One region of the Nocardioides sp. Z50_6 genome, then DNA from elsewhere that is predicted to be linked to it. Evidence: predicted binding sites of a transcription regulator. Region 1 holds the regulator's gene; the other holds the start of a gene.

Region 1 (8,892 bases):
TGATCTACCTCGCCGTCCGCTTCAAGTGGACCTTCGGCCTGAGCGCGGTGATCGCGATGGCGCACGACGTGCTGATCGTGGTGGGTCTGTTCGCCTGGCTGCAGAAGCCGATCGACGGCATCTTCCTGGCCGCCGCGATGACCATCATCGGTCTGTCGGTCAACGACACGGTGGTCGTCTTCGACCGGGTCCGTGAGCGCTGGCGGGAGTCCAAGCCCGGCGAGCTCTTCACCGACCTGGCCAACAAGGCGGCGGTCGAGACGCTGCCGCGGACGGTCAACACGGGTCTGGGCACCATGTTCATCCTGGCCGCCCTCGCGGTCCTGGGTGGAGACTCGCTGCGCGACTTCGCGATCGCCCTCCTCGTGGGTCTGGTGGTCGGCACCTACAGCTCGGTCTTCACCGCGACCCCGCTGGTCACCTACCTCCAGGAGCGGTGGCCGATGTCGAAGGAGAAGAAGATCAGGGTCGAGCGCGCCCCCGACGACTCCGGTGCCGTCGTCTGAGGTGCCTGACTGTCGGCGCCCGGCCCTAGGCTTCTCGGATGCCTGACGCGACCGAGACCGCCGCACCTCCCGCACCCTCGGTGCCGGAGGTGCTGGCGGCTGCCGTGGGGGCGCTGGGCGGTCAGGAGCGCCCCGGCCAGGTCGAGATGGCCGAGGCGGTGACCGCGGCGATGGAGTCTGGCCAGCACCTGCTGGTCCAGGCCGGGACGGGCACCGGCAAGTCGTTGGCCTACCTGGTGCCCAGCCTGCTGCACCGCGACCGGGTGGTCGTGGCCACCGCCACCCTGGCCCTCCAGCACCAGCTGGTGGAGCGCGACATCCCGCGGCTCATGGAGGCGGTCGGCGACCGGGTGGACTCCTCCTACGCGGTGCTCAAGGGGCGGTCCAACTACGCCTGCCTGCACCGCGTCCGCGAGGGCGTCCCCGACGAGCAGGGTGTGCTGGTCGACGTCCCGGCCGGCTCGATGGGCGCCGAGGTCCTCGAGCTGCGCAGCTGGGCCGAGGCCGAGGTGGAGTCGGGCGGCTCCGGCGAGCGGGACAACGCGCCCCGCCACACCGACCGCACCTGGCGTCAGGTCAGCGTCAACCACCGGGAGTGCCTGGGCGCGGCGCGCTGCGCCTTCGCCACGGAGTGCTTCGCGGAGCGGGCCAAGGAGAAGGCCCAGCGCTCCCACCTGATCGTCACCAACCACTCCTTGCTCGCCATCGACGCGATCGAGGGGGTGCCGATGATCCCCGACTACGACGTGGTGGTGATCGATGAGGCCCACGAGCTCACCGCGCGGGTCACCCAGGCGGCGACCGACGAGCTGTCCGTGGGCGACGTGGAGCGGGCCTCGCGCCGGGCCCAGCGCCACGTGGCCGAGAACGCCGGCGCCTCCAACCCCGCCGACGACCTGGCCGACGCCGCCGAGGCCCTCGCCGACGCCCTGGCGATGACCCCGGGGGGCCGGATCGACCAGATGGGGCAGCAGCTGGGCGACGCGCTGGTGCTGGTCCGCGACGCCGCCCGGGCGGTGGTCTCGGCGTTCGGCAAGGAGGAGAAGGGCGCGGGGGAGGCCGACGCCGCCCGGACCCAGGCCAAGGGGCTGGCTCAGGAGGTCTTCACGACCGCGGAGCGGATGGCGGCCGGCAGCGACGCCGACGTGCTGTGGCTCAACGAGGCCCGCGAGCGGATGCCCGCCCGGCTGGCCGTGGCACCGCTCCAGGTGTGGGCGCAGATGCGCGAGCGCCTGCTCACCGACAAGACGGTCGTCTTCACCTCGGCGACCCTGATGCTGGGCGGCGACTTCGCCTCCGTGGCCGGCAGCCTGGGGCTCAAGCCCTCGGAGCGCGTCGACACCGGCGCCCCCGCCGTCGAGTCCGAGGGAGCGCGCCCGTGGCGCGGGCTCGACGTGGGCTCGCCGTTCGACTACGGGCGCCAGGGCATCCTCTACCTCGCCCGCCACCTGCCGCCGCCCGGCCGGGACGGGCTGGGCCAGGCGCAGCTCGACGAGATCGTCGATCTCGTCGACGCCGCCGACGGGCGCACGCTTGGCCTCTTCTCCTCCCGCCGCGCCGCCGAGGCGGCCGCCGAGGTGGTGCGGGAACGGCTGCCCCACCTGACCACCCTGGCCCAGGGCGAGGCCCAGCTCCCCGAGCTGGCGCGTCAGTTCGTGGCCGACCCGCACACCTGCCTGTTCGGCACCCTGAGCCTGTGGCAGGGAATCGACGTGCCAGGGCAGACCTGCCAGCTGGTGCTGATCGACCGGATCCCGTTCCCGCGTCCCGACGACCCGCTGATGTCGGCCCGCCAGCGCGCGGCCGACCGCGCCGGGGGCAACGGCTTCATGCAGGTGGCCGCGACCCACGCCGCCCTGCTGCTGGCTCAGGGCGCCGGCCGGCTGATCCGCACCACCTCGGACCGGGGTGTGGTCGCGGTGCTCGACCCGCGGCTGGCCACCGCGAGGTACGGCGGGTTCCTCAAGGCCAGCCTCCCGCCCATGTGGACGACCCACGACCCGCAGGTGGTGCGCAAGGCGCTCAGCCGCCTGGCCGCGGCCGCCGGGGAGTAGGGCTCAGTAGCCGAGGATCTGGTAGTCGCGCCGGTACATCGCGCTGACCAGCTCGCGGAGCTCGTCCGAGACGTCGAGCCGACGCCCGCCGGGGGCCGTCTGGTTGCGCGGGCGGGCGGGCACGGCGGGCGCGCCGACCCGCTCGCAGACCTCGGCGAAGTCGCGGTCGAAGGTCTCCAGCCGTCCCACGAAGTCGACCCGGTCGAGGTCGATCAGTCGGGTCTGCAGCGCCAGGTGCTGGTCGGTGCCCGGGACGGCGCGCAGGTCGTGGGTGGCGGTCCACCGGGCGAACTCCTCGACCCGCTGCATCCGGGCGTGGGTGTCGCCGTCGAACTTGAAGTAGTTCGTGTTGACGACCTTGTCCTGCCAGGCCGAGAGGAACCGCTCGAGCGGGTCGCGGACGAAGGCGAAGGCGAAGTAGTCGGCGAAGAGCGCCGTCGGGTAGCGCACCCGCATCGCGTGGTCGACGTCGAGGGAGACCTCGTGGGTGGCGAAGTGGTGCCGCACGGTGCGGGTGGCGACCTTGGCGACCCGGTACCAGACGAAGCGGTGGCTGTGGCTGATCGTGAGGTTGTAGCCCAGCGCCGAGACCCAGCCGGCCTCCGCGCTCGCCCGGGAGAGCGCGTCGAGCAGGTCCTTCGACTCCGCCGTCAGCTTGAAGCGGTCGTCGGGCCGGGTGCGGAACACCTCCGGCGAGACCCCCTCGGCGAGCGGCGGGGCCGGTGAGGACTGGGGCTCTGCTCGGGACCGTCGCATCGCCGCGAGTTTAGCCTGACCTCCCGGGCCAGGATCACATGCGGCGCAGGACCGCGGTGACCTTGCCGAGGATGGTGGCGTGGGTGCCGTCGATCGGCTCGTAGGCGTCGTTGTGGGGCAGCAGCCAGACCTGGCCGTCCTTGCGCTGGAAGGTCTTGACGGTCGCCTCGCCGTCGATCATCGCGGCCACGATCTCGCCGTTGGCGGCATCCGGCTGCTGCCGGATCACCACGTAGTCGCCGCTGCAGATGGCCGCGTCGATCATCGAGTCGCCCGAGACCTCGAGGAGGAAGAGGGTGCCGTCGCCGACGAGCTGCTTGGGGAGCGGGAAGACGTCCTCGACGCGCTCCTCGGCCAGGATCGGCCCGCCGGCGGCGATCCGGCCGAGGACCGGGACGTACTGGGCGGCGGGCGCCGCGTCACCCACACCCGTCGGGTCGAACGACGACTCCTCGGCGCTGCTCATCGCCCGGCGGGCGGCCAGCACCTCGGGCAGGAAGACCTCCAGGGCCCGAGGGCGGTTGGGGTCGCGCTTGAGGTAGCCCTTCTCCTCCAGCACCTTGAGCTGGTGGGCGACGCTGCTGGAGCTGGTGAGGCCGACCTCCCGGCCGATCTCGCGCATGCTCGGCGGGTAGCCACGCTGCTCGAGCGAGTCCTTGATGGAGAGCAGGATCCGCTGCTGACGCGGGGTGAGCCCGGTCGCGTCCGGCGGCCCGTCCGGCATCGGGACGACCTTGCCGCTCGTCTCGCGCGTCTTGGGCATGCGGTGCCTCCTGGGGGTGGTGCGGTCTCGGTGACCTCACCGTAGTGCGCCAGGAGGCGGAGTTCAAACAGGTGTTCGAACGGGCGTGTCGCTCAGGGTCAGGGGCTGCAGACCCAGCTGACCACGTTGAACCCGGTACGGAAGCCCAGGTCCACCAGGGCCTGGTAGGTCTCCTCGGCGGCGATCACCGTGGCGGTGCCGGCGCCGGTCTCCCGGGCCCGGTTCATCATGGTGCCGGCCAGGGCTCGCTCGAGGCCGCGCCCGTGGGCCTGGGGGAGCGTGACGATGTTGCCCAGCATCACGCTGTTCCCGCGGCGGTGGGAGGTCCCGGCGCCCTGGGGGTCGCCGGTGAAGGAGCTGCGCGCGATGAAGAACTGGTGGTCGGCCGGGTCCATCGTGTCCAGGAAGTCCATGTGGGTGCCCCCGGCGTGCGCCGGGAGGCCGAGCCCGGCGAAGATCGTGGCCGCGACGGGCTCGGTGTGGTCGGGCCACACGACGTCGATGTAGACGTCGTCGGGGGCCTCGGGGTCGATCGGCCGGTCCAGGTTGACGTGCATCGCCGCCGCCTCGGTCGCCACCAGGCCGGCCTGGGCCAGAGCGGCCTCGAGTGCCGGGGTGGTGGTCTCGGGGGTGGTCATCCACTGGAAGGGGAGCCCTCGGTCAAGGAAGGGCGCCAGGAGCTCGGGGACGCGCCCGGCGACGTCGGCCGAGGCGATCCGGGCGTTGGCGATCACGTTGCACACCTCGAGCGGGAGGTGGGACCAGTAGACCGTGGCGTCCGGCTCTTCGACGGTCTTGAAGGCCGGGGACTGCGCCATGGTGACGACCAGGGCCTCGAGATCGGCCTCGATGGTCTCCATGGGAGTGGTCAGGAGATCGCGCATGCAGCCACGCTATTCGCGCGGGAATCACACCCGCATGCCTGAAACTGATGACATCACTGTGCTTTGTGGCGGATGGCGACCGGGCGCGGCGTTGGTGGTCCTCAGTCGAGGACGTGCCTCAGGTACTGCATCGGCGCGTCCAGGTAGCGCCGCCAGTGGCTCACCAGCTCCAGCTCGTCCCACGTCGTCTCCCGGATCCCCCACGGCCCCACCTCGAGGAGCCGGGCGCCGGGCAGGGCCGCCACCAGGGGAGAGTGGGTGGCGCACAGCACCTGCGCTCCGCGGCCGGCCAGCTCGTGCAGCGTCGCCACCAGGGCGATCTGGGCGCTGAACGACAGCGCCGCCTCCGGCTCGTCGAGGCAGTAGAGCCCGGGGGAGTCGAACCGGGAGCGCAGCAGGGCCAGGAACGACTCGCCGTGGCTCATCTCGTGGTAGCGCGGGTCCTGACCGGTGGCGAACCCCTCCTGCCGGGTGAAGTAGCCGTGCATCGTCTCGGCGCGCAGGAAGAACCCCCAGCGCGGGGCTCCCGGGGACTTCTCCAGGTCGAGCCACTGATGCAGCGGTGACTCGGTGGCACGCGTCCCCTCCTGCACGTTGCGGGTGCCCCCCTCGGCCGCGAGGCCGAACGCCATCGCCACCGCCTCCACCAGGGTCGACTTGCCGGACCCGTTCTCCCCGACGAGCAGCGTGACGCCCTCGGCCATCTCGAGTCCCTCGCGCAGCACCTGGGCGACCGCCGGGACGGAGGCGGGCCAGACGGCGTCGGGTGAGCCGGCGTCCGGCGCGGCGGCGTTGGCGACCACCCGTCGTACGACGCGTCGCTCACGCGTCCAGTCCTGCCTGCGCACGTGGCGAGGGTATCCGCCCGGCCGGCGGGGCGACACGCCATCGAACAATTGTTCGGCCAGGTCCTTGATTCGTTCGAACACCTGATCTAACGTCGCACATGTGTTCGATCGAACGTGTGATCGAGACGGATCGCCCCAGTGCTTCGTCAGGACTGTCGGTGGTCGCAGTTAGACATCAGTTCGACAGCAACACCCACAGGCTGACCGCCACTTCCCCAGGAGGTCCCGATGAGCACGATGACTCTCACCCCCACCCGCCAGCTCGCCCCCGTCCGTGAGCTGCGGCCTGCTGCGCCCCGTGCGGAGGTTCGACCGGAGCGGGGCGGCGTCCGCCTGACCCGGCGCGGCCGTGTCGTCGTCTTCGTCGCCGCTCTCCTCTTCGTGCTTGTCGCGGGAGTCTTCCTGGGCGGCGGCTCTGTCGCCACGCAGGAGTCGGGCACGCCGGCGCCCACCGAGATCGTGATGGTCGAGGACGGCGACACCCTGTGGGGCATCGCCGCCGCGATCGCCGAAGACGGTGACGTGCGCGCCGTGATGGGGGAGATCGAGCGGCTCAACGCCCTCGACTCCGGGATGGTCACGATCGGCCAGAAGCTCCGCGTCCCGCTCGCTGAGTGACGAAGCCGCTGGCCTCACCCCTCCAGCCTCCACCGGTCGCTTCGACCCCGGCCGGTGGATACAACTGAATAGTTTCCGCCGGTCGCCTCGACCCCGGCCGGCGGATGGGGAAGACAAGAGGCGGGGCCCTGCCGGGCCCCGCCTCTCCCTGTGTCCAAGGGTGGACGTCGTCGTGGGGCCCGCCGTCGGTACGGGCAGGTCAGCGGCGAGAGATCCGGCGACCGCCGGGAGGCCGAGCTGCCCGGGCCGGGGGAGCGGGGGCCGGGTCCGACGTGGGCTCGGCCGGCCCCGGGAGGTCCTCCGGCTCGGAGCGGTGGGCGGCAGCTTCTCTGGCCAGCCCGAGCGCCGCGGTCAGACGGGAGGCGAGCATCAGCCCCACGAAGAGGCAGGCCATGGCGCCCAGCGAGGCGAGCGCCAGCATCAGCCAGCCGCCGGAGCTGCCGGAGCGTCCGGCGATGCCGAAGTCGATGGCGGCGTAGACGAGATAGCCCCAGGCGATCACGCAGAGGGTGATCCCGGCGGCGAGCCCCAGGATTGCTGGGTCGAAGGGCGGCGCGGAGCGCGCGGGCCGGGCGGCGCGGGCCGGGCGGCTCGCGCGGGCAGGAGCCGCCCGCCTCGCGCCTGCTCTCTTCCCCGTCGCCACGGCCTCATTGTGTCAGGCCGGTCCAGTCCCGCGGCCCGGGGATCGGGGCCGCGACACGCCGCGGTCCAGACCGATCCGGACCCCGGCAGGGGCCCTGACCTGCGACTTTGCCGGTGCCCGAGGGCGTCCTGCGAAACCGGGCGCCGACTTCGCCGGTTCAGGTTGCGCAGGTGGTGCCGGGGACGTACGGTTACCACTACATCTAGTAGTTACACCGTTGTGGTTTTCCACATGTAGTTAACAGTCGCCGGGCTCCCACCCACAGGCGAAGCCGATTCATCCACAGGAAATAGCCGCTCATCCACAGGTGTTAGACCTGTAAGGGCGGTGTCGTCGCGGTGCCCGGAAGGGCTCCTCTCCTCGACCCGAACGGAAGGAGACCCCCATGCACTGTCCGCACTGCCGGCACACCGACACGCGGGTCCTCGACTCCCGGGTCTCCGACGACGGCGGCCAGATCCGCCGCCGGCGTACCTGCCAGGCCTGCGGCAAGCGGTTCAGCACCGTCGAGCAGATGCAGCTGCTGGTGCTCAAGCGCTCCGGCGCCACCGAGCCGTTCGCCCGGGAGAAGGCCATCCACGGGGTCCGCAAGGCCTGCAAGGGCCGGCCGGTGACCGAGGACCAGCTGGCCTGCCTCGGCCAGGCGGTCGAGGACACCCTGCGCAGCGAGGGGGTCGCCGAGGTGCCGGCCCACGAGGTCGGCCTCGCCATCCTCAGCCCGCTGCGCGAGCTCGACGAGGTCGCCTACCTGCGCTTCGCCTCCGTCTACCGCGCGTTCGAGAGCGCGGCCGACTTCGAGGCGGAGATCGCCATGCTGCGCGCCGAGCGCGCGGCGCTGCCCGTCCCGACGGGCTAGCCCACGATCCGCCCGGCACGTAGTGGGGAAGCTGCGTGCCGGGCGCTCAACACAGAGCAAGAACCAGATGACAGACCGACGCAACGAAGCCAGGACTGAGGAGAACCCATGACGAAGACGGTGAACAAGGGGGGCCTGAAGATGCAGCGCATCTTCAGCACCGAAGGCACCCACCCCTACGACGCGATCAACTGGGAGCGCCGCGACGTCGTCCAGACCAACTGGAAGACCGGCGAGGCTGTCTTCGAGCAGCGCGGCGTCGAGTTCCCCGACTTCTGGAGCGTCAACGCCTCCACGATCGTCACCACCAAGTACTTCCGTGGCGCCGTGGGCACCGACGCGCGCGAGTGGAGCCTCAAGCAGCTCATCGACCGCGTGGTGAAGACCTACACCAAGGCCGGCATCGACCACGGCTACTTCGCGACCCCCGCGGACGCCGAGATCTTCGAGCACGAGCTCACCTGGCTGCTGGTCAACCAGTACTTCTCGTTCAACTCCCCGGTCTGGTTCAACGTCGGCACCTCTTCCCCGCAGCAGGTGTCGGCCTGCTTCATCCTCAGCGTCGACGACTCCATGGACTCGATCCTCAACTGGTACAAGGAAGAGGGGTTCATCTTCAAGGGCGGTTCTGGCGCCGGCCTCAACCTCTCCCGCATCCGCTCCTCCAAGGAGCTGCTGAGCAGCGGCGGCACGGCCTCGGGCCCGGTCTCCTTCATGCGCGGTGCCGACGCCTCCGCGGGCACCATCAAGTCGGGCGGCGCCACGCGCCGGGCCGCCAAGATGGTCGTCCTGGACGTCGACCACCCCGACATCGTCGAGTTCGTCGAGACCAAGGCGCGCGAGGAGGACAAGATCCGCGCGCTGCGCGACGCCGGGTTCGACATGGACCTGGGCGGCAAGGACATCACCTCCGTGCAGTACCAGAACGCCAACAACTCGGTGCGCGTCAGCGACGAGTTCATGC
Region 2 (8,892 bases), on a different contig from region 1:
AGGTCAAGGAGGCGCTGCTGGTCGAGGCCGAGGCGCTGCTGCCCGTGACCGACCTGGACGCCGCCAAGGCCGCCTTCCGGGCGCTGGCCGACCGGTGGGACGAGGCCGGCAAGGTCCCCCGCGAGCGGATCAAGGACCTCGAGGGCCGGATGCGCAAGGTGGAGCAGGCGATCCGCGGCGTCGAGGACGACCAGTGGCGCAAGAGCGACCCCGAGAAGTCCGCCCGGGCCGACGACATGATCGGCAAGCTGCAGACGGCCATCGACGACCTCGAGGCCAAGCTGGAGAAGGCCAGGGCCGCCGGCAACGACAAGCAGGTGCGCGAGCTGGAGGAGAACCTCGCCTCCCGGCAGGCGTTCCTCGACGCCGCGCGGCGCGCCGCCGAGGAGTTCTCCGGCTGAGGCCGAGGACCGGGTGACCCGGCAGGTCCCGCTCTCCCGGGTGACCGGGAGTCGTCGGCCTACTGGGTGACCCGGTAGGCGTCGAAGACGCCGGGCACCCCGCGCACCGCACGCAGCACGCTGTCCAGGTGGGTGGCGTCGGCCATCTCGAAGGTGAACCGGCTCTTGGAGACCCGGTCGCGGGTGGTCTGCAGCGTCGCGCTGAGGATGTTGACGTGCGTGTCGGCCAGCGCCATGGTGATGTCGGAGAGCAGCCGCGCCCGGTCCAGGGCCTCGACCTGGATGTTGACCAGGAAGGTCGAGTGCGCCGTCGGCGCCCAGTCGACCGGGACCAGCCGCTCCGGCTGGCTCTGCAGGCTCTCGGCGTTGGTGCAGTCCTTGCGGTGCACCGACACCCCGCCGCCCTTGGTCACGAAGCCCAGGATCGGGTCCGGCGGCACCGGGGTGCAGCACTTGGCCAGCTTGACCCAGACGTCGCCGCTCCCCTGGACGACCACGCCGCTGTCGCCGACCGACACGACCTTGTCCGGCCGCTTCCGGCGGCCGGTGATGGTCACGGCCTCGGCGAGGTCCTCGGCGGCGCCGTCGTCGCCGCCGTGCAGCTCGATGACCCGGCGCACCACGGCCTGGGCCGACAGGTTGCCCTCACCGACGGCGGCATAGAGGGCGGAGACGTCGCCCAGCTTGTAGTGGGTGGCCGCCTCGGTGAGCGACTCGTGCGACAGCAGCCGCTTGAGGGGCAGCCCCTCCTTGCGCATCAGCCGGGCGATCTGCTCCTTGCCGCGCTCGGTGGCCTCCTCGCGCCGCTCCTTGGTGAACCACTGACGGATCTTGGAGCGGGCCCGCTGGGACTTGACGAAGTTGAGCCAGTCCAGCGACGGGGCGGCGGTGGGCGCCTTGGAGGTGAAGACCTCGACCACGTCGCCGTTGTCCAGGGTGGACTCCAGCGGCACCAAGCGGCCGTTGACCCGGGCGCCGATGGTGTGGTGCCCGACCTCGGTGTGGACGGCGTAGGCGAAGTCGATGGGCGTCGCCCCGGTCGGCAGCGCGATCACGTCGCCCCGGGGGGTGAAGACGTAGACCTCGGCCCGGTTGATCTCGAAGCGCAGGGACTCCAGGAACTCGCCCGGGTCCTCCACGTCGCTCTGCCAGTCCATCAGCTGGCGCAGCCAGTGCATGTCGTCGAGGTCGCCGCGCTTGTCGGTGTCGACCCCGTCGCGCGAGTTCTCCTTGTACTTCCAGTGCGCCGCGACGCCGTACTCGGCACGCCGGTGCATCGCGTAGGTGCGGATCTGGACCTCGACCGGCTTGCCGGCCGGGCCGATCACCGTGGTGTGCAGCGACTGGTACATGTTGAACTTGGGCATCGCCACGTAGTCCTTGAAGCGCCCCAGGACCGGGTTCCAGCGCGAGTGCAGGACGCCCAGCACCGAGTAGCACTCGCGGTCCTCCTCGACGAGGATGCGGATGCCGACCAGGTCGTAGATGTCGGAGAACTCGCGGCCGCCGACGATCATCTTCTGGTAGATCGAGTAGTAGTGCTTGGGACGGCCGGTGACCTTGGCCTTGATCCGGGCGTTCTTCAGGTCCTCCTTGACCTGGGCGATCACCTGGGCCAGGAACTGGTCGCGCGACGGGGCCCGCTCGGCCACCATCCGCACGATCTCGTCGTAGATCTTGGGGTGCAGGGTCGCGAAGGCGAGGTCCTCGAGCTCCCACTTGAGGGTGTTCATGCCGAGCCGGTGGGCCAGCGGGGCATAGATGTCGAGGGTCTCGCGGGCGGTGCGCTCCTGGCTCGCCTGCGGCACGTAGCGCAGCGTGCGCATGTTGTGGAGCCGGTCGGCCAGCTTGATCACCAGCACCCGGATGTCGCGCGACATCGCCACGATCATCTTGCGGATGGTCTCGGCCTGGGCGGCGTCGCCGTACTTGACCTTGTCCAGCTTGGTGACGCCGTCGACGAGCACGGCGACCTCGTCACCGAAGTCGGTGCGCAGCTCCTCCAGGGTGTACGGGGTGTCCTCGACCGTGTCGTGCAGCAGCGCGGCGACCAGGGTGGGCTCGGTCATCCCGATGTCGGCCAGGATCGTGGTGACGGCGAGCGGGTGGGTGATGTAGGGATCGCCGCTCTTGCGGGTCTGGGTGCCGTGCATCTTCTCGGCCGTCAGGTAGGCGCGCTCCAGCAGCGCCAGGTCGGCCTTGGGGTGGTTGGCCCGGACCGCTCGGAAGAGCGGCTCGAGCACCGGGTTCCCCGGCTGGCTCCTGGTGCCGATCCGCGCCAGCCGGGCGCGCATCGAGCGGGCGGAGACGGGAAGCTCGGCACCGCGAGCGGCGGGCTCCTGGGTCGTTCCGGTCTCCTCGGTCACAACCGTCAGTCTAGTCCGGCTCAGACCGTCTGCAGCACGGTCACGGGGAGGTCCCCGCAGGCTGCCCGGCCCTCGAGGAATCCCAGCTCCATCAGCACCGAGATCCCGACCACCTCTCCCCCGCACGCCTCGACCAGCCGGCGGGCCGCGGCCATGGTGCCCCCGGTCGCCAGCACGTCGTCGACCAGCAGCACCCGGTCGCCGGGCGCGACCGCGTCACGGTGCATCTCGAGGGTGGCTGAGCCGTACTCGAGGTCGAAGGACTCCGCGCGGGTCTCGCGCGGCAGCTTGCCCGCCTTGCGCACCGGCACGAAGCCGGCCCCCAGGGCCAGCGCGACCGGGGCGCCGAGGATGAAACCGCGCGCCTCCATGCCCACGATCTTGTCCACGACCACCCGGCCGGACCGGTCCTGCCCGGCGGCGGCCAGGGCGGCGACGGCCAGCTCGAAGGCCGTGTGGTCAGCGAGCAGGGGGGTGATGTCCTTGAAGACCACCCCGGGGGTGGGGAAGTCGGGCACGTCGACGACCAGACGCGTCATCGCGGCACGCGCCTCGAGCAGGGCCGGAGACTCCACGTCAGGAGCCCGGGGTGGCCGGGCCGTCCGGGGCGTCGTCCGGCCCCTGCCCCTCGACGAGGGCGGGTTGGATCGCGGCCACGGCACCGCGGGCCACCTCGACGACCACACCGGGGGCGATCTCGGCCCGGATCCGGTCGTCCTGGGTCTCCTGGACGACCGCGTAGATGCCCGAGCTGAGCAGCACCCGGTCGCCGGGGGCGAGGGCGGCCTGGAGCTTCGCGACCTCCTTCTGGCGTCGGCTGGCAGGCCGCACGATCAGCAGCCAGAAGACCAGGGCGATGGCGACCAGGGGCAGGAACTCCACGAAAAGACCTCTCGACGGGGGGTGGGTGTGCGCCCGCGAGTCTACGTGGGTCCTAGTCGTCGAAGAGACCCTCGTCGAGGCTCGGCCCCGCGGAGGCCGGCACGGGGAGCCCCAGGTGCTGCCACGCGGCGGCGGTGGCGACGCGACCCCGGGGCGTCCTGGCCAGGAAGCCGTTGCGCACCAGGAAGGGCTCGGCGACCTCCTCCACGGTCTCGCGCTCCTCCCCCACCGCCACCGCCAAGGTGGAGACGCCCACCGGGCCGCCGCCGAAGCGGCGGCACAGGACGTCGAGCACGGCCCGGTCCAGCCGGTCCAGTCCGAGCTCGTCCACCTCGTAGAGATCCAGGGCGGCGCGCGCCACCTCGCGGGTCAGCACGCCGTCGGCGCGCACCTGGGCGTAGTCGCGGACCCGGCGCAGCAGCCGGTTGGCGATCCGCGGGGTGCCGCGCGAGCGCGAGGCGATCTCCGCCGATCCGCCCTCGGTCAGGTCGACGTCGAGCAGCCCGGCGGACCGGTGCACGATCTGGTCGAGCTCGGCCGGCTCGTAGTACTCCAGGTGGGCGGTGAAGCCGAACCGGTCGCGCAGCGGGCCCGGCAGCAGGCCGGCCCGGGTGGTGGCGCCGACCAGGGTGAAGGACGGGATCTCCAGGGGGATGGCGGTGGCCCCCGGGCCCTTGCCGATGATCACGTCGACCCGGAAGTCCTCCATGGCCATGTAGAGCATCTCCTCGGCCGGGCGCGACATCCGGTGGATCTCGTCGACGAACACGACGTCGCCCTCGTTGACCGCGCTGAGGATGGCCGCCAGGTCGCCGGCGTGGGTGATCGCCGGCCCGCTGGTCAGCCGCAGAGGCACCGACATCTCCGCCGCGATGATCATCGCCAGGGTCGTCTTGCCCAGCCCGGGCGGGCCGGAGAGCAGCACGTGGTCCGGCGCCCGGCCGCGCTGCCGAGCGGCCTCGAGGACGAGCCCGAGCTGGTCCTTGACCCGGACCTGCCCCACCACCTCGTCGAGGGCCCGGGGGCGCAGCGCCGCCTCCACGGCCCGCTCGTCGCCCTCGGCCTCCGCCGCGGTCAGCGAGCGCAGGTGCGCGTCCTCGCTGAGCGAGAGGAACTCCTCGGGATCCATCTCAGGTCCTGCTCAGCGTCTGGAGGGCGGCCCTGAGCAGCGCCGCGACGTCAGGGGCCGGCCCGGCCTGCCCGGCGACGGCCTCGACCGCCTTGTCGGCCTCACGCGCCGACCAGCCCAGCCCCACCAGGCCCTGCTGCACCTGGTCGCGCCACGCCTCGGCCGCGGGCACGGCGCCGGCGGCCCGCGGGCCGCCGGCCGGGGCGCCCAGCCGGTCCCGCAGCTCCAGGATGATGCGCTGGGCGCCCTTCTGACCGATCCCGGGGACCTTGGTGAGGGTCTTGACGTCCTCCGAGGCCACCGCCGACCGCAGCACGTCGGGAGTCAGCACCGCCAGGATGGCCTGGGCCAGCTTGGGCCCCACCCCGCTGGCGGTCTGCACCAGCTCGAAGCACGCCTTCTCGTCGTCGTCGCTGAACCCGAAGAGGGTCAGGGAGTCCTCGCGGACGACCATGCTGGTGGGCAGGGTCGCCTCGTGGCCGGGACGCAGCGTCGCCAGGGTGGCGGGGGTGCACATCAGCTCCAGGCCCACCCCTCCCACCTCCAGCACCGCCGAGGAGAGGGTGAGCGCGGCCACCCGGCCGCGGACGAAGGCGATCATGCGGGTCTCCTGGTGGTGGGTCGGCGGGCGGCGACGGCCTGGGCGGCGACCGCGGCCTCGAGACGGGACTGGGCGCCACCGCGCCAGATGTGGGTGATGGCCAGGGCGAGCGCGTCGGCGGCGTCGGCGGGCTTGGGGGGCGCGGCCAGCCGCAGGATCCGGGTCACCATGGCGGCCACCTGGGCCTTGTCGGCCCGTCCGTTGCCGGAGACGGCCGCCTTCACCTCGCTGGGGGTGTGCAGGGCCACCGGGAGCCCGCGCCGGGCCGCGGCGACCAGGGCGATGCCGCTCGCCTGTGCGGTGCCCATGATCGTGCTGGAGTCGGACCGGGCGAAGACCCGCTCGACAGCCACCGCGTCCGGCCGGTACTCGTCGAGCCAGGCATCGATGCCCTTCTCGATGGTGACCAGTCGCTCGGCGACCGGGAGCGAGGCACTGGTGCGGAGCACGTTGACGTCGACCAGGCTCAGCGGCCGGCCGACCTCGCCCTCGACCATGCCGATGCCGCACCGGGTCAGGCCGGGGTCGATCCCCAGGACACGCATCGCCACCCTCTCGTCCGAACGTGTGTTCGCACGACACGCTATCCCGTGGCGCGGCGGGGGCCGCCGCCGACACGCAGACGGCGGCCCGGGCGCGGTGCCTCAGTCCTCGAGCTGGGCCATCACGTCGTCGGGTACGTCGAAGTTGGCGAAGACGTTCTGCACGTCGTCGAGGTCCTCGAGCGCCTCGACGAGGCGGAAGACCTTGGCCGCCGCGTCGGCGTCCACCGGGATCTCCATGCTGGGCACGAACTCGACCTCGGCGGAGTCGTAGTCGATGCCGGCGGCCTGCAGCGCCGTGCGCACGGCCACCACGTCGGTGGCCTCGGAGATCACCCGGAAGGTCTCGTCGAGGTCGTTGACGTCCTCCGCCCCGGCCTCGAGCGTGGCCTCGAGGACGTCGTCCTCGGTGACCTCACGGCTCTCCTGGCCCTTGGGCACCATGACCACGCCCTTGCGGGTGAAGAGCCGGGAGACCGAGCCGGGGTCGGCCATGGTGCCCCCGTTGCGGGTGACCGCGGTGCGCACCTCCATGGCCGCGCGGTTGCGGTTGTCGGTGAGGCACTCCACGAGCAGCGCGACGCCCTGGGGCCCGTAGACCTCGTACATGATGGTCTGGTACTCCGCACCCCCCGCCTCGGCGCCGGAGCCGCGCTTGACGGCGCGGTCGATGTTGTCGTTGGGGACCGAGGACTTCTTGGCCTTCTGGATCGCGTCGTAGAGGGTGGGGTTGCCCCCGGGGTCGCCACCACCCTGCCGAGCCGCCACCTCGATGTTCTTGATCAGCTTGGCGAAGAGCTTGCCGCGCTTCGCGTCGATGGCGGCCTTCTTGTGCTTCGTGGTCGCCCATTTTGAGTGGCCTGACATGAGTCCCTCTATCAGTCTCGAGTACGGCTTCTCGGGTGCAGCCCTGGATTCGGTACGCCGTCAGGCCGAACGCACCAGGTCAACGAACATCTTGTGGACCCGGCCGTCGCTGCCGACCTCGGGATGGAACGAGGTCGCCATCAGGGGGCCTTGGCGGACGGCCACGATCCTACCCAGGGCCGGCCCCGACCCGACCCGCGCCAGGACCTCGACGTCGTCCTCGACGCTCTCGACCCAGGGAGCCCGGATGAAGACGGCCCGGACCGGGTCGTCCAGCCCGGTCACGTCGAGGTTCTCCTCGAAGGAGTCGACCTGGCGCCCGAACGCGTTGCGGCGCACCGTGACGTGCAGGCCGCCGATCGTCTCCTGGCCAGCGATGCCGTCCTCGATCCGGTCGGCGAGCATGATCATGCCGGCGCAGGTCCCGAAGACGGGGAGTCCGTCGCGGACCGCGGCGCGCAGCGGACCGAGCATGTCGAAGAGGGCGGCGAGCTTGCTCATGGTCGACGACTCACCGCCCGGGACGATCAGCCCGTCGCAGACGGCGAGCTCGGCCGGGCGGCGGACGGGGACGGGGTCGGCCCCGAGCGAGCGGAGCGCCGCGAGGTGCTCGGGGACGTCTCCCTGGAGCGCCAGCACGCCGATGGTGGGACTCACGGTCTCCGATCCTAGGGCCGACGAGGGCCGGTGACTCAGCGGCGGCGATCGGGCAGACTCGCCGGCATGGGCCGCACGTGGCAGAGCCCGCCGAGGGCGGAGATCCCGGCCGCGCTGCGTCAGCACGTCGTCTCGATGTTCGGCTACGCGGCGCACGGCCTCGAGCCCAGCGTCCATCGTGGGCTCCCCTCCGACACCGTGACCCTGGTGCTCAGCCTGGAGCGACCCCTGCGCACCGCCCCCACGGAGCAGGCCTGGCACGACGGCGTTCGCGACAGCCGGTGGGTCTCCCTCGGCGGGCTGCACACGCGGCCGGCGATGGTCGAGCAGCCTGGCGTCTGGCGGGGCGTCCAGCTCACGCTGCACCCGCTCACGGCCCGGGGGCTCCTGGGCGTGCCGGCGGCGGACCTGCCGGTGGGCAGCTGGGACGCCCGCGACCTCTTCGGGCCCGAGGTCGACCGCGTCACCGAGGAGCTGCACGCAGCTGCGGACTGGCACGGCCGATATGCCGCCGTGGCCGGCTTCCTGCTCCGGCGTCAGCGGCTGGTCCGCCGTGGGGCCGAGCCCCCGGTCCCGCGCGAGGAGGTCCGTGAGGCCTGGCGGCTGCTCACCCGCCGCCCGGACCTCCCGGTGGCCGACGTCGCCCGCGAGGTCGGCTACAGCCGGCGGCGGCTCGGACAGCTGCTGGCGGCCGAGGTGGGGCACGGACCCAAGACGGTGCAGCGGCTCGCCCGCTTCGACGTGGCCCGGCGGGTGGTGGCCCGGGTGCCGGGCTCGGGCACGACCCTGGCCGGCGTGGCCGCCCGTGCCGGCTACTACGACCAGTCGCACCTCGTGCGCGACTTCCACGAGTTCGCCGGACTGGGACCCTCGGCGTGGCTGGCCGCGGAGTTCCCAAATCTCCAAGATCGCGCAGGCGACGACGCGGGAGCATCGTCGGCATGAGCGAAGACCACACCCCCACCGTCTGGCCGGCCTTCCAGGCCCACGACCCCGACCTGCTGATCCGCGGCCTCGTCGCCCTGGGCTTCGAGGAGACCGCGGTCTACCGCGACGAGAGCGGCGTGGTGGAGCACGCCCAGCTCGACTGGCCCGAGGGCGGAGGCGTGATGCTGGGCCGCCACAAGCCGGAGGGCCCGTTCACGCAGCAACCCGGCACCACCGCGGCCTACGTCGTCACCTCGGACGTCGACGCCGTCTGGCAGCGGGCCAAGGACGCCGGCCTGGAGCCCGGGGACATCGACGAGAAGTCGTACGGGAGCCGGGAGTTCCTCCTCCGCGATCCCGAGGGCAACCAGTGGTCCTTCGGCACCTACGCCGGAGAGCCCCGACGCGGCTGAGCCCACCCGGTCCCGTCACCGCCTCAGGTCGGCGCCCCGTTCACCAGCCGCGCTCGGCCAGCCGGTGCGGCTGCGGGATCTCGTCGACGTTGATGCCCACCATCGCC

Evidence for each region. Region 1 encodes LexA, which represses DNA repair genes until DNA is damaged. Its sites were predicted from a motif close to TCGAACANNTGTTCGA; they were not measured.
Region 2: ruvC (crossover junction endodeoxyribonuclease RuvC) is a predicted target of LexA. The motif match lies at 5,939-5,954, and genes of this name have one in related genera.

What each region holds. Positions count from the first base shown of each region.
Region 1 covers NZ_JBZAJB010000006.1:181,641-190,532, reverse strand. The annotation lists gene secD (protein translocase subunit SecD) at 1-506, shown strand, start outside; gene AC4BGE_RS15325 (ATP-dependent DNA helicase) at 545-2,560, shown strand; gene AC4BGE_RS15320 (sulfotransferase family 2 domain-containing protein) at 2,564-3,316, opposite strand; gene lexA (transcriptional repressor LexA) at 3,351-4,079, opposite strand; gene AC4BGE_RS15310 (GNAT family N-acetyltransferase) at 4,178-4,963, opposite strand; gene AC4BGE_RS15305 (AAA family ATPase) at 5,065-5,811, opposite strand; gene AC4BGE_RS15300 (LysM peptidoglycan-binding domain-containing protein) at 6,040-6,429, shown strand; gene AC4BGE_RS15295 (hypothetical protein) at 6,629-7,072, opposite strand; gene nrdR (transcriptional regulator NrdR) at 7,458-7,928, shown strand; gene AC4BGE_RS15285 (vitamin B12-dependent ribonucleotide reductase) at 8,037-8,892, shown strand, end outside.
Region 2 covers NZ_JBZAJB010000005.1:12,853-21,744, reverse strand. The annotation lists gene AC4BGE_RS12840 (DUF349 domain-containing protein) at 1-401, shown strand, start outside; gene AC4BGE_RS12835 (RelA/SpoT family protein) at 461-2,695, opposite strand; gene AC4BGE_RS12830 (adenine phosphoribosyltransferase) at 2,788-3,306, opposite strand; gene yajC (preprotein translocase subunit YajC) at 3,344-3,649, opposite strand; gene ruvB (Holliday junction branch migration DNA helicase RuvB) at 3,702-4,778, opposite strand; gene ruvA (Holliday junction branch migration protein RuvA) at 4,780-5,379, opposite strand; gene ruvC (crossover junction endodeoxyribonuclease RuvC) at 5,376-5,915, opposite strand; gene AC4BGE_RS12805 (YebC/PmpR family DNA-binding transcriptional regulator) at 6,024-6,788, opposite strand; gene pdxT (pyridoxal 5'-phosphate synthase glutaminase subunit PdxT) at 6,849-7,445, opposite strand; gene AC4BGE_RS12795 (AraC family transcriptional regulator) at 7,512-8,390, shown strand; gene AC4BGE_RS12790 (VOC family protein) at 8,387-8,785, shown strand; gene pdxS (pyridoxal 5'-phosphate synthase lyase subunit PdxS) at 8,826-8,892, opposite strand, start outside.